2 regions of the Massilia consociata genome follow, and region 2 is predicted to be linked to the other one. Evidence: riboswitches for the same ligand, from Rfam matches in the RefSeq annotation. Region 2 holds a riboswitch; the other holds the start of a gene.
The links. A riboswitch is a leader RNA that binds a small molecule or an ion and turns the genes downstream of it on or off. The one in region 2 is predicted to bind cobalamin.

Region 1 (4,152 bases), on a different contig from region 2:
ACACCGATCTGGTGATCGAAGTCCTCGACGCCCGCCTGCCCGAGGCCAGTTGCAACCCGCTGGTCGAGGAACTGCGCAAGTTCCGCCAGCGTCCCTGCCTGAAAATCCTGAACAAGATCGACCTGGCCGACCCGGCCGCCACCGCGGCATGGAAAGCCTTCTATGACGCCCAGGAAGGCGTGACCGCCTACCCGATGACGACCAAGAAGCCGCTTGATGTCGCGCGCATTCCGGAGTTGTGCCAGTCGCTGGCGCCGCACCGCGGTGTGCCGACCAAGCCACTGCGCATCATGATCATGGGGATCCCGAACGTCGGCAAATCCACCCTGATGAACGCGCTGCTGAAGAAGCGCGTGGCGAAGGTGGGCGACGAGCCGGCCGTCACCAAGACCCAGCAGAAGCTCTACCTCGGCAAGCACATCGTGCTGGTCGACACCCCGGGCATGCTGTGGCCGAAGATCGCGATGGCGAGCGACGGCCTGATGCTGGCCGCCAGCCACGCGGTCGGCTCGAATGCGCTGATCGAGGAAGAGGTGGCGGAATTCCTGGCCAACCTGCTGCTGGAGCGTTACCCGCAGCTGCTCACGGCGCGCTACGGCTTCAAGACCGAGGGCCTGGACGGCATCGCCGTGATCGAGAACGTCGCGCAGCGGCGCGGCTTCCGCGTGCGCGGCGGGGAGTTCGACTACGAAAAGGCGGCGCACGTGCTGCTGCACGACTACCGCACCGGCGCGCTGGGACGCATCAGCCTGGAGACGCCCGCGACCCGCGCCGCGGCCCTGGCCAGGCATGCGGCCGAGATGGCGGAGAAGGCGCGCATCGCCGAAGAGAAGGCTGCCGCCAAGGCCGAGGAAGCGGCGCGCGGCAAGCGCGGCACCTGAGGTTTTTTGTAGGGTGGACGGCTATGCCGTGCGCGCGTCCAGGCAGATGATGCGTCCTCGCGATGCAAGCGTCATTTGAGCGCGCGGCCGCCAGGCGGCCACCCTGCGACCTGATGAGCAGGCCACTCGCTTCACCCGAACCGGAAGCTCGACACCGTCAGGCTCCCGAAAAAATCCTCCTCGTGATACACGCAGGCCGCCGGCTCCCGCTCGGCGGCGCCCAGCGCCACCATCAGTGGAATCAGGTGTTCCTCGCGCGGATGCGCTGCCCGCGCCATCGGCGCGTCAAGCCAGCCCAGCAGCGCGGCAGTGCGCTCCTGCGGCGGCAAGGCCAGCGCCTGCTGCAGCCATCCGTCGAACGCCTTCGATGCCGCCGCCCCGGAGGGACCGAACTGGCGCAGGTTGTGGTACGACAGCCCGCTGCCGATGAGCAGTACGCCATCGTCCCGCAGCGGCGCCAGCGCACGGCCGGCCTCGATGTGGCCCAGCGGGTCGAGGTCGCGCCGCAGCGACAGCTGCACCACCGGCATCGCGGCTTCCGGATAGACCGGATACAGCATCGAGAAGGTCCCGTGGTCGAAGCCGCGCGCCGGGTCCAGCCCGGCCGGATGGCCGGCGGTGCTCAACAGCGCGGCCGCCTGCTGCGCCAGCGCCGGCTCGCCCGGCGCCGGGTACCTGACCTGGTAGGTATGCGGCGGGAAGCCGCCGTAGTCGTAGATCATGCCGGGCGCCGTTCCCGACGACAGCATGAAGCCGGGCGTCTCCCAGTGGCTGGTGACGACCAGCACCGCGCGCACCCGGTCTCCCGCGTCGCGTCGCATCGCCTGCAGCGAGGCTTCCAGCTTGTCGTAGGCGCGGCCGTACTGGTCCTTCATCCACGGCCAGGGACCGCCGCCGTGGGACACGAAGTAGGTGGGAAGCGTCATGGGTGCTCCGGGTGTTCAGTCGAAGCACCCATGGTAGCCGATCGAACGCGGCGGCGCCGGCGCGGGCTCCACCAGGCCCGCCTGCAAGCGGCGAAACAAACCGCGACGGCTTGTCAGGTTATAATCGCCGCGTTCTGGTGCCCGCATGCGCAATCCGCGCGTGCAGTTAAACGGGAAACACGAGGTGTCCGCGCAACGCGCCGGCGCCGGGATGTGCTGCCCCCGCAACGGTCAACAAGCGTCGCCGCGCAGGGTTTCCTGGGGCGACAGGCCGCCTCGACAACCACTGTGCATCGCATAGGAAGGTGAGGCGGTCGGTCTTGCGAGCCCGGATACCGGCCAGACAGGTGGAAGCGCCGCAGGCATGGGCCTTGGGCGGCTTCCGTTGACTCCGGTGTGCGGGGACGCAGGCCGGTGCTTTTACCGAGAACATCCAACATGAATTTTGCTGCCGTACCGCGCAGCGCGCCGGCCTTCAAGCCGCTCGCGCTGGCCTGTGCTTTTTCCCTGTCCATCCTCGCCGCCAACGCCCTCGCGCAGGAAGCCGTGCCCTCGATCGTCATCACCGGGGCGCGTTTCCCGGCCCAGCCGAGCGCCGCGCCGATCGGCGCCACCGTCATCACCGCGGACGAGATCCGCCGCGCCGGCGCCACCGACGTCAATGCCGCGATCCGCAAGATCGGCGGCGTGTTCGGGCGCCAGAGCCTGGACGCCTCGCCCGACTTCGCGCTCGACCTGCGCGGCTTCGGCTCGAACAGCGCGCAGAACGTGGTGATCCTGGTCGACGGCGTGCGCCTGAACGAGAACGAGCTGACCAACGCCGTCCTGTCCAGCATCCCGGTCGATACCGTCGAGCGCATCGAGATCCAGCGCGGCGGCAGCAGCGTGCTGTACGGCGAAGGCGCCACCGGCGGCGTCATCAACATCATTACCCGCAAGGGCGCCCGCCCCGGTGCCCACGGCTCGCTGTTCGCGGAAGCAGGCCGCTTCGACGCGCGCGACCTGCGCGGCTCGCTGGCCTATGGCGCCGGCCCGGTGTCGCTGGACGTGGCCGTGGCCAGGCGCAAGACCGACAACTACCGCAAAAACAGCGCATTCGAGCAGGAGACCGCCAGCGGCGGCGTGCAGTGGAACTATGGCGCCGGCCGCGTCGGCCTGCGTGTGGAGCGCTCGCGCCAGGATGCGCGCTTCCCGGGATCGCTGACGGAAGCCCAGTTCCTGGACAATCCGCGCCAGACGGTCACGCCGGACGACTTCGGCAGCATCGACACCGACCGCGTCACCGCTTCGCTCGAACACCGCATCGGCAGCCTGGAACTGGCCGCCGAGCTGTCGCATCGCGAACGCGAGGTGGAAGCGAACTACTACTACTACACGAGCAACGGCGCCAGGATCGCATCAAGGTCACGCTACGACGCCGACCAGACCCAGTTCTCGCCGCGCCTGCGCCACATCGCCGCGCTCGGCGACAAGCGCAACGAGCTGGTGGCCGGCGTCGACCTGATGCGCTGGAACCGCCAGACCACGTCCGATTTCTCGCTGGGCGACGCGCAGCAGGATTCGACCGCCTTCTACCTGCGCGACGAGATCCAGTGGTCGGCGCCGCACAATGCGCGCCTGGCCGTCGGCGCGCGCCACGAGAAATTCGAGAAGAACTATTCGGACCCGCTGGGCTTCCCGCCGGTAGCGAACGAGCGGCGCGACCAGTCGGTCAACGCCTGGTCGCTCGAAGGCAGCATCGACGTGCTGCCGCAGCTGACCGTGTTCGCCAAGCTCGGGCGCAGCTACCGCATCGCCAACGTCGACGAGAACAGCGTGCGTTCCGGTCCCGAAGTCCTGGCCCCGCAGACCTCGCGCGACATCGAGCTGGGCGCCAGCTTCGGCAACAGCGCACGCCAGCTCGGCGCGCGCCTGTTCCGCCACCGCCTGAGCAACGAGATCTTCTACGATCCGACCCTTTACGGCCGCTGGGGCGCGAACACCAACCTCGACCCGACCCACCGCCAGGGCGTGGAAGTGGAAGGGCAGCTGGTCTTCGCCCGCGACTGGCGCCTGACCGGCCAGTGGCAGCACGTGCAAGCCGAGTTCACCGGCGGCCCGAATGCCGGCCGCGAGATGGTCCTGGTGCCGAAGAACGTCGTGACCGCGCGCCTGGCCTGGGCTCCCGCCGGCGGCCACAGCGCCGACATCGGCGCCCAGTGGGCCGACCGCCAGCGCTACGGCGACGATTTCGCCAACAGCTGCAATGCCCGCATCCCGTCGTTTACCACCGTGGACGCGCGCTATGCGTACCGCGTGGGGGCATGGGAAGTGGCGGCGACGGTACTCAACCTGGCCGACCGCCA
Region 2 (4,152 bases):
CGGTCCAGTTCTTCACCCGCCTGCCGATCCCGCGCTGGGTCGGCTTCGAGGCGGACTGGCTGCACCACGCCTCGCGCTACTTTCCGCTCGTCGGCCTCGTGGTCGGCATGATCGGCGCCGCGGTCTACGCGGCTGCCGCAACGGTCCTGCCGGTACCCGTCGCGGCCGTACTGTCCACCGCCGCCACGATCTACGCCACCGGGGCCTTCCACGAAGACGGCTTCGCGGATACCTGCGATGGCCTCGGCGGTGGCATGACGCGTGAACGCGTGCTCGAGATCATGAAGGATTCGCGCGTGGGCGCATACGGCGCGATCGGCGTGGTATGCATGCTGGGAGCGAAGATCACCGCGCTCGCCATGCTGCCGCCCGCTGGCGCCATCGCCGCCCTGCTGCTTGCCCATCCAATGTCGCGACTTGCGGCGACCTCGCTCATCTGGCGCATGGAGTACGTGCGTGCCGAGGGTAAAGCGAAACCGCTGGCCCAGCGCATGAGCACGATGGAATTCGGGATCGCCGCGCTCACGGTCGCGCTCACGGTAAGCGTGCTGGCCGCAAGCGGGGCGCTCGGCCTGTCCAGCCTCGCCGCCGCACTGCTGGCCTGCGCCATCTCCGCGTGGTGGCTTGCCCACAAGTTCAGCGTGCGCCTCGGTGGCTATACCGGCGACTGCCTCGGCGCCGTGCAGCAGCTGTCCGAAGTGGCGATCTACGTGGCGGTCCTGGCAACGCTCGGCCACGGTGCGTTGGCGTAAGCATGCGGCTCTGCCTCGTCCGCCATCCGCAACCCGATGTTGGTCCCGGCATCTGCTATGGCAGGACCGATCTCAGCGTATCCGCCACGGCCACCGCACAGGTTGCGGCAAGCCTGCGCGCGGCGGGCCTGCCCGGCGAGCTGCCTGTCTTTGCCAGCCCGCTCGAACGGTGCACCGGCCTGGCTGCGCAGCTCGGCCCACCGGTCGAACGCGATGCCCGCCTGGCCGAGATGGACTTCGGCGCCTGGGAGATGCGTCCATGGAGCGAGATACCGCGCGCCGACGTCGACGCCTGGACGGCCGACCTCCTCCATTACCGTCCGGGCGGCGGCGAAAACGTGCTCGATGTCGCACGGCGCGTCGCCGCCTTCCGCGATGAACTGCTGCGCTCCGGCCATGCCGGCGCCCTCCTCGTCTGCCACGCCGGCACCATCCGGATCATGGCGGCGCTCCATGCCGGTGGAACCCTTGAACAGGCCGCGCTACGTGCCGCATCAAGCCCGCACCGTATCGCGTACGGTGAAGTCATCGAGCTGAAAGAATGACAATGCCGCGACACCGAACGCGCGTCTCTACCGTATAATGGCGCCGTTTTGGTGCTCGCGCCTGTGTCCACAGGCGCAGTTAAACGGGAAACACGAAGCCCTACATAGGCCAACGTGTGCTGCCCCCGCAACGGTAAGCAAGTACCGCATTGAAGGATGATGCGGCAAACCGTCTTCCACGACCACTGTGCGCTTCGCATGGGAAGGTCCGACGGCCACACTTGCCAGCCCGGATACCGGCCAAAAGGTGGAAGCGTGCCAACAAGGCGCTTCTGTTCAATCTGGCTGACGGGGACGTCGGCTGGTTGTCCTTGATGTGAAAACTGTTCATGAACCTTCCTGTAACACGGCAAGCGGCCGCGCCTGCGCTCGCACTCGCCGTCCTGTCGTCTTTCGTTTCGTCCGCCTTTGCCCAATCCGCCGATACGGTGCTCGTGACCGCCAACCGCATGCCCCAGCGTGCGCTTGATGTCATCGCCGACACCACCGTCATTCATGCCGAGGAAATCTCCCGCTCCGGCGCCGGCTCGGTGGCCGACGTGCTGCAGCGCCAGCGTGGCATCGAGATCGCCCGCAATGGCAGCGCCGGCGCCTCCACCAGCGTGTACCTGCGCGGCGCCAACAGCAACCAGGTCGTGGTCCTGCTCGACGGCGTGCGCATCGGCTCGGCCACCAGCGGGGCCGCCGCATGGAACGCCGTACCGCTCGGGACCATCGAGCGCATCGAGATCGTCTACGGCCCGCTCAGTACCCTGTACGGCGCCGATGCGATCGGCGGCGTGATCCAGATCTTCACGCGCAAGGGCGAAGGCGGCCCGGCCCTCGGCGCCTCGGCAGGCCTAGGCAGCAACGCAACGCGCCAGCTCGACGCCAGCGTGCATGGCGCAGGCAGCGGCGTGCGCTATGTCTTCAGCGCCGGCCACGAAGAATCGGACGGCTTCTCCGCCACGCGTCCGGGCGCTTTCGGCTACAACCCGGACAAGGACGGCTACCGCCGCCGCAACGCCAACGGCCAGCTGTCGCTCGCCCTGGCCCCGGGCCATGAGGTCGGCGCCCAGTTCCTGCACAGCGACCTGCGCGCGCAGTACGACAGCGGCCCCGGCCCCTACGACGTGCACAACGAACAGGATTTGAACACCGCCGCCGTCTACGTCAGCAGCCAATTCCTGCCCAACTGGCGCAGCACGGTGCAGTACGCACGCTCCGACGACAAGCTGGGCAGCTTCACCAGCGCCGCCGCCTCCGGCGCCAGCCAGATCGATACGCAGCAGGATGAACTGACCTGGCAGAACACCATTGCCCTCGGCCCCGATACCTTGCAGGTGCTCTACGCCCACCGCAAGGAAGACGTCGCGTCGAGCTCCAGCGCGGCGCTGACGCGTGCCCGCATCACCAATGCGTACGCGGCCGCCTACTCGGCCAGGCGCGGCAGCCACCTGGTCGATGTCAGCGCCCGCCACGACCGTTCGGTCTACGGCAACAAGAATACCGGCGCCGCCGGCTACGGCTACAACTTCGGCAACGGCTGGCGCGCCACCGCCAGTGTCGGCACCAGCTTCCGCGCCCCCACCTTCAACGAACTGTACTTCCCGGGCTATGGCTTGCCCACCAACCGGCCCGAGAAAGGCCGCAACCATGAAGCCGGGCTGCGCTACGACGCCGGCCCGGTGCAGTTCGACGCCACGGTTTTCCGCAACCGCCTCACGGACATGATCGTCAACGCCAACCCATGCCCGGGCCGCACCGGCAGCTGTGCGTATAACGTCAACCAGGCCACCCTCGAAGGCCTGAGCCTGTCGGCCGAGACGCGCATGGCCGGCATCAGCCTGCGCGGCAGCCTGGACTGGCAGGACCCGAAGGACGAGACGACCGGCAGGCAACTGGCGCGCCGCGCAAGGAAACACGCCAGCTTCATGGCCGATTACACCGTGGGTACCGTGAAGGCCGGTGCGGAACTGCTGCTGTCCGGCGAACGCTTCGACGACGCCGCCAACCAGCGCCGCCTGGGCGGCTACGGCCTGCTCAACCTGTACACTAGCTGGCAGGTCACGCCCGACGTGTCGCTGCTGGTCCGTGTCAACAACGCCGCCGACAAACAGTACGAACTGGCGCGCAATTACGGGACGAGCGGACGCACCTGGTTCGCCGCCCTGCGCTACGGCCTTCGCTGACCGCGCGCAACGCAACAAGGAGACGCATGCATCACCCTGCCCTTCCGGTCTGGATCCATCCTCCGCGCCAGCGCGCCCTGCTCGTCATCGGCACGCTGCTGCTGTGCGCCGTCGCAAGCCTGCTGTTCGCCGGGATGACCGGATCGATCGCGGTGCCGCTGGCCGACGTGCCGGATGCGCTGCGCCGGCTGGCGCAGGGCGAAGCCGGTACGCTCGCCGCATCGCTGATCGAGCTGCGTGCCAGCCGTGCGCTGACGGCCTTCGTCACCGGTGGCGCGCTCGCCCTGGCCGGCGTGATGATGCAGGCGCTCCTGCGCAATCCGCTTGCCGACCCGTACGTACTGGGCATCTCGGCCGGCGCCTCGGTCGGCGCCCTGCTCGCGCTGCTGCTCATGGCGGCATCCATCGTGGTGGACATGGCTGCGCTCGGCGGGGCGGTGGCGGTTTCGATGTTGCTCTACCTGCTGGCCCGGCGCGACCTGCGCGGCGGGCTGGCGGCCGAGGGCGGCACTTCGATGCTGCTGCTCACCGGCGTGATCCTGTCGTCCGCCTGCATGGCCCTGGTGACGCTGATGCTCTCGATCGCACCGGAAGGACGCTTGCGCAGCATGATCTTCTGGATGATCGGCGACCTGGCCGGCGCACCGCTGCGCTTGGCGCCGTGGCTGGTGCTCGGCGCCGCCC

Region 1: linked by a shared signal. The riboswitch ahead of ACFFJK_RS02780 (TonB-dependent receptor family protein) and the one ahead of ACFFJK_RS21995 (TonB-dependent receptor domain-containing protein) in region 2 are both predicted to bind cobalamin.

What each region holds. Positions count from the first base shown of each region.
Region 1 covers NZ_JBHLWP010000003.1:256,997-261,148, forward strand. Annotated here, with positions in the region: gene ylqF (ribosome biogenesis GTPase YlqF) at 1-881, shown strand, start outside; gene ACFFJK_RS02775 (DODA-type extradiol aromatic ring-opening family dioxygenase) at 1,013-1,807, opposite strand; cobalamin riboswitch at 1,927-2,165, shown strand; gene ACFFJK_RS02780 (TonB-dependent receptor family protein) at 2,246-4,152, shown strand, end outside.
Region 2 covers NZ_JBHLWP010000031.1:1,475-5,626, forward strand. Annotated here, with positions in the region: gene ACFFJK_RS21985 (adenosylcobinamide-GDP ribazoletransferase) at 1-752, shown strand, start outside; gene ACFFJK_RS21990 (histidine phosphatase family protein) at 755-1,297, shown strand; cobalamin riboswitch at 1,330-1,556, shown strand; gene ACFFJK_RS21995 (TonB-dependent receptor domain-containing protein) at 1,627-3,468, shown strand; gene ACFFJK_RS22000 (FecCD family ABC transporter permease) at 3,495-4,152, shown strand, end outside.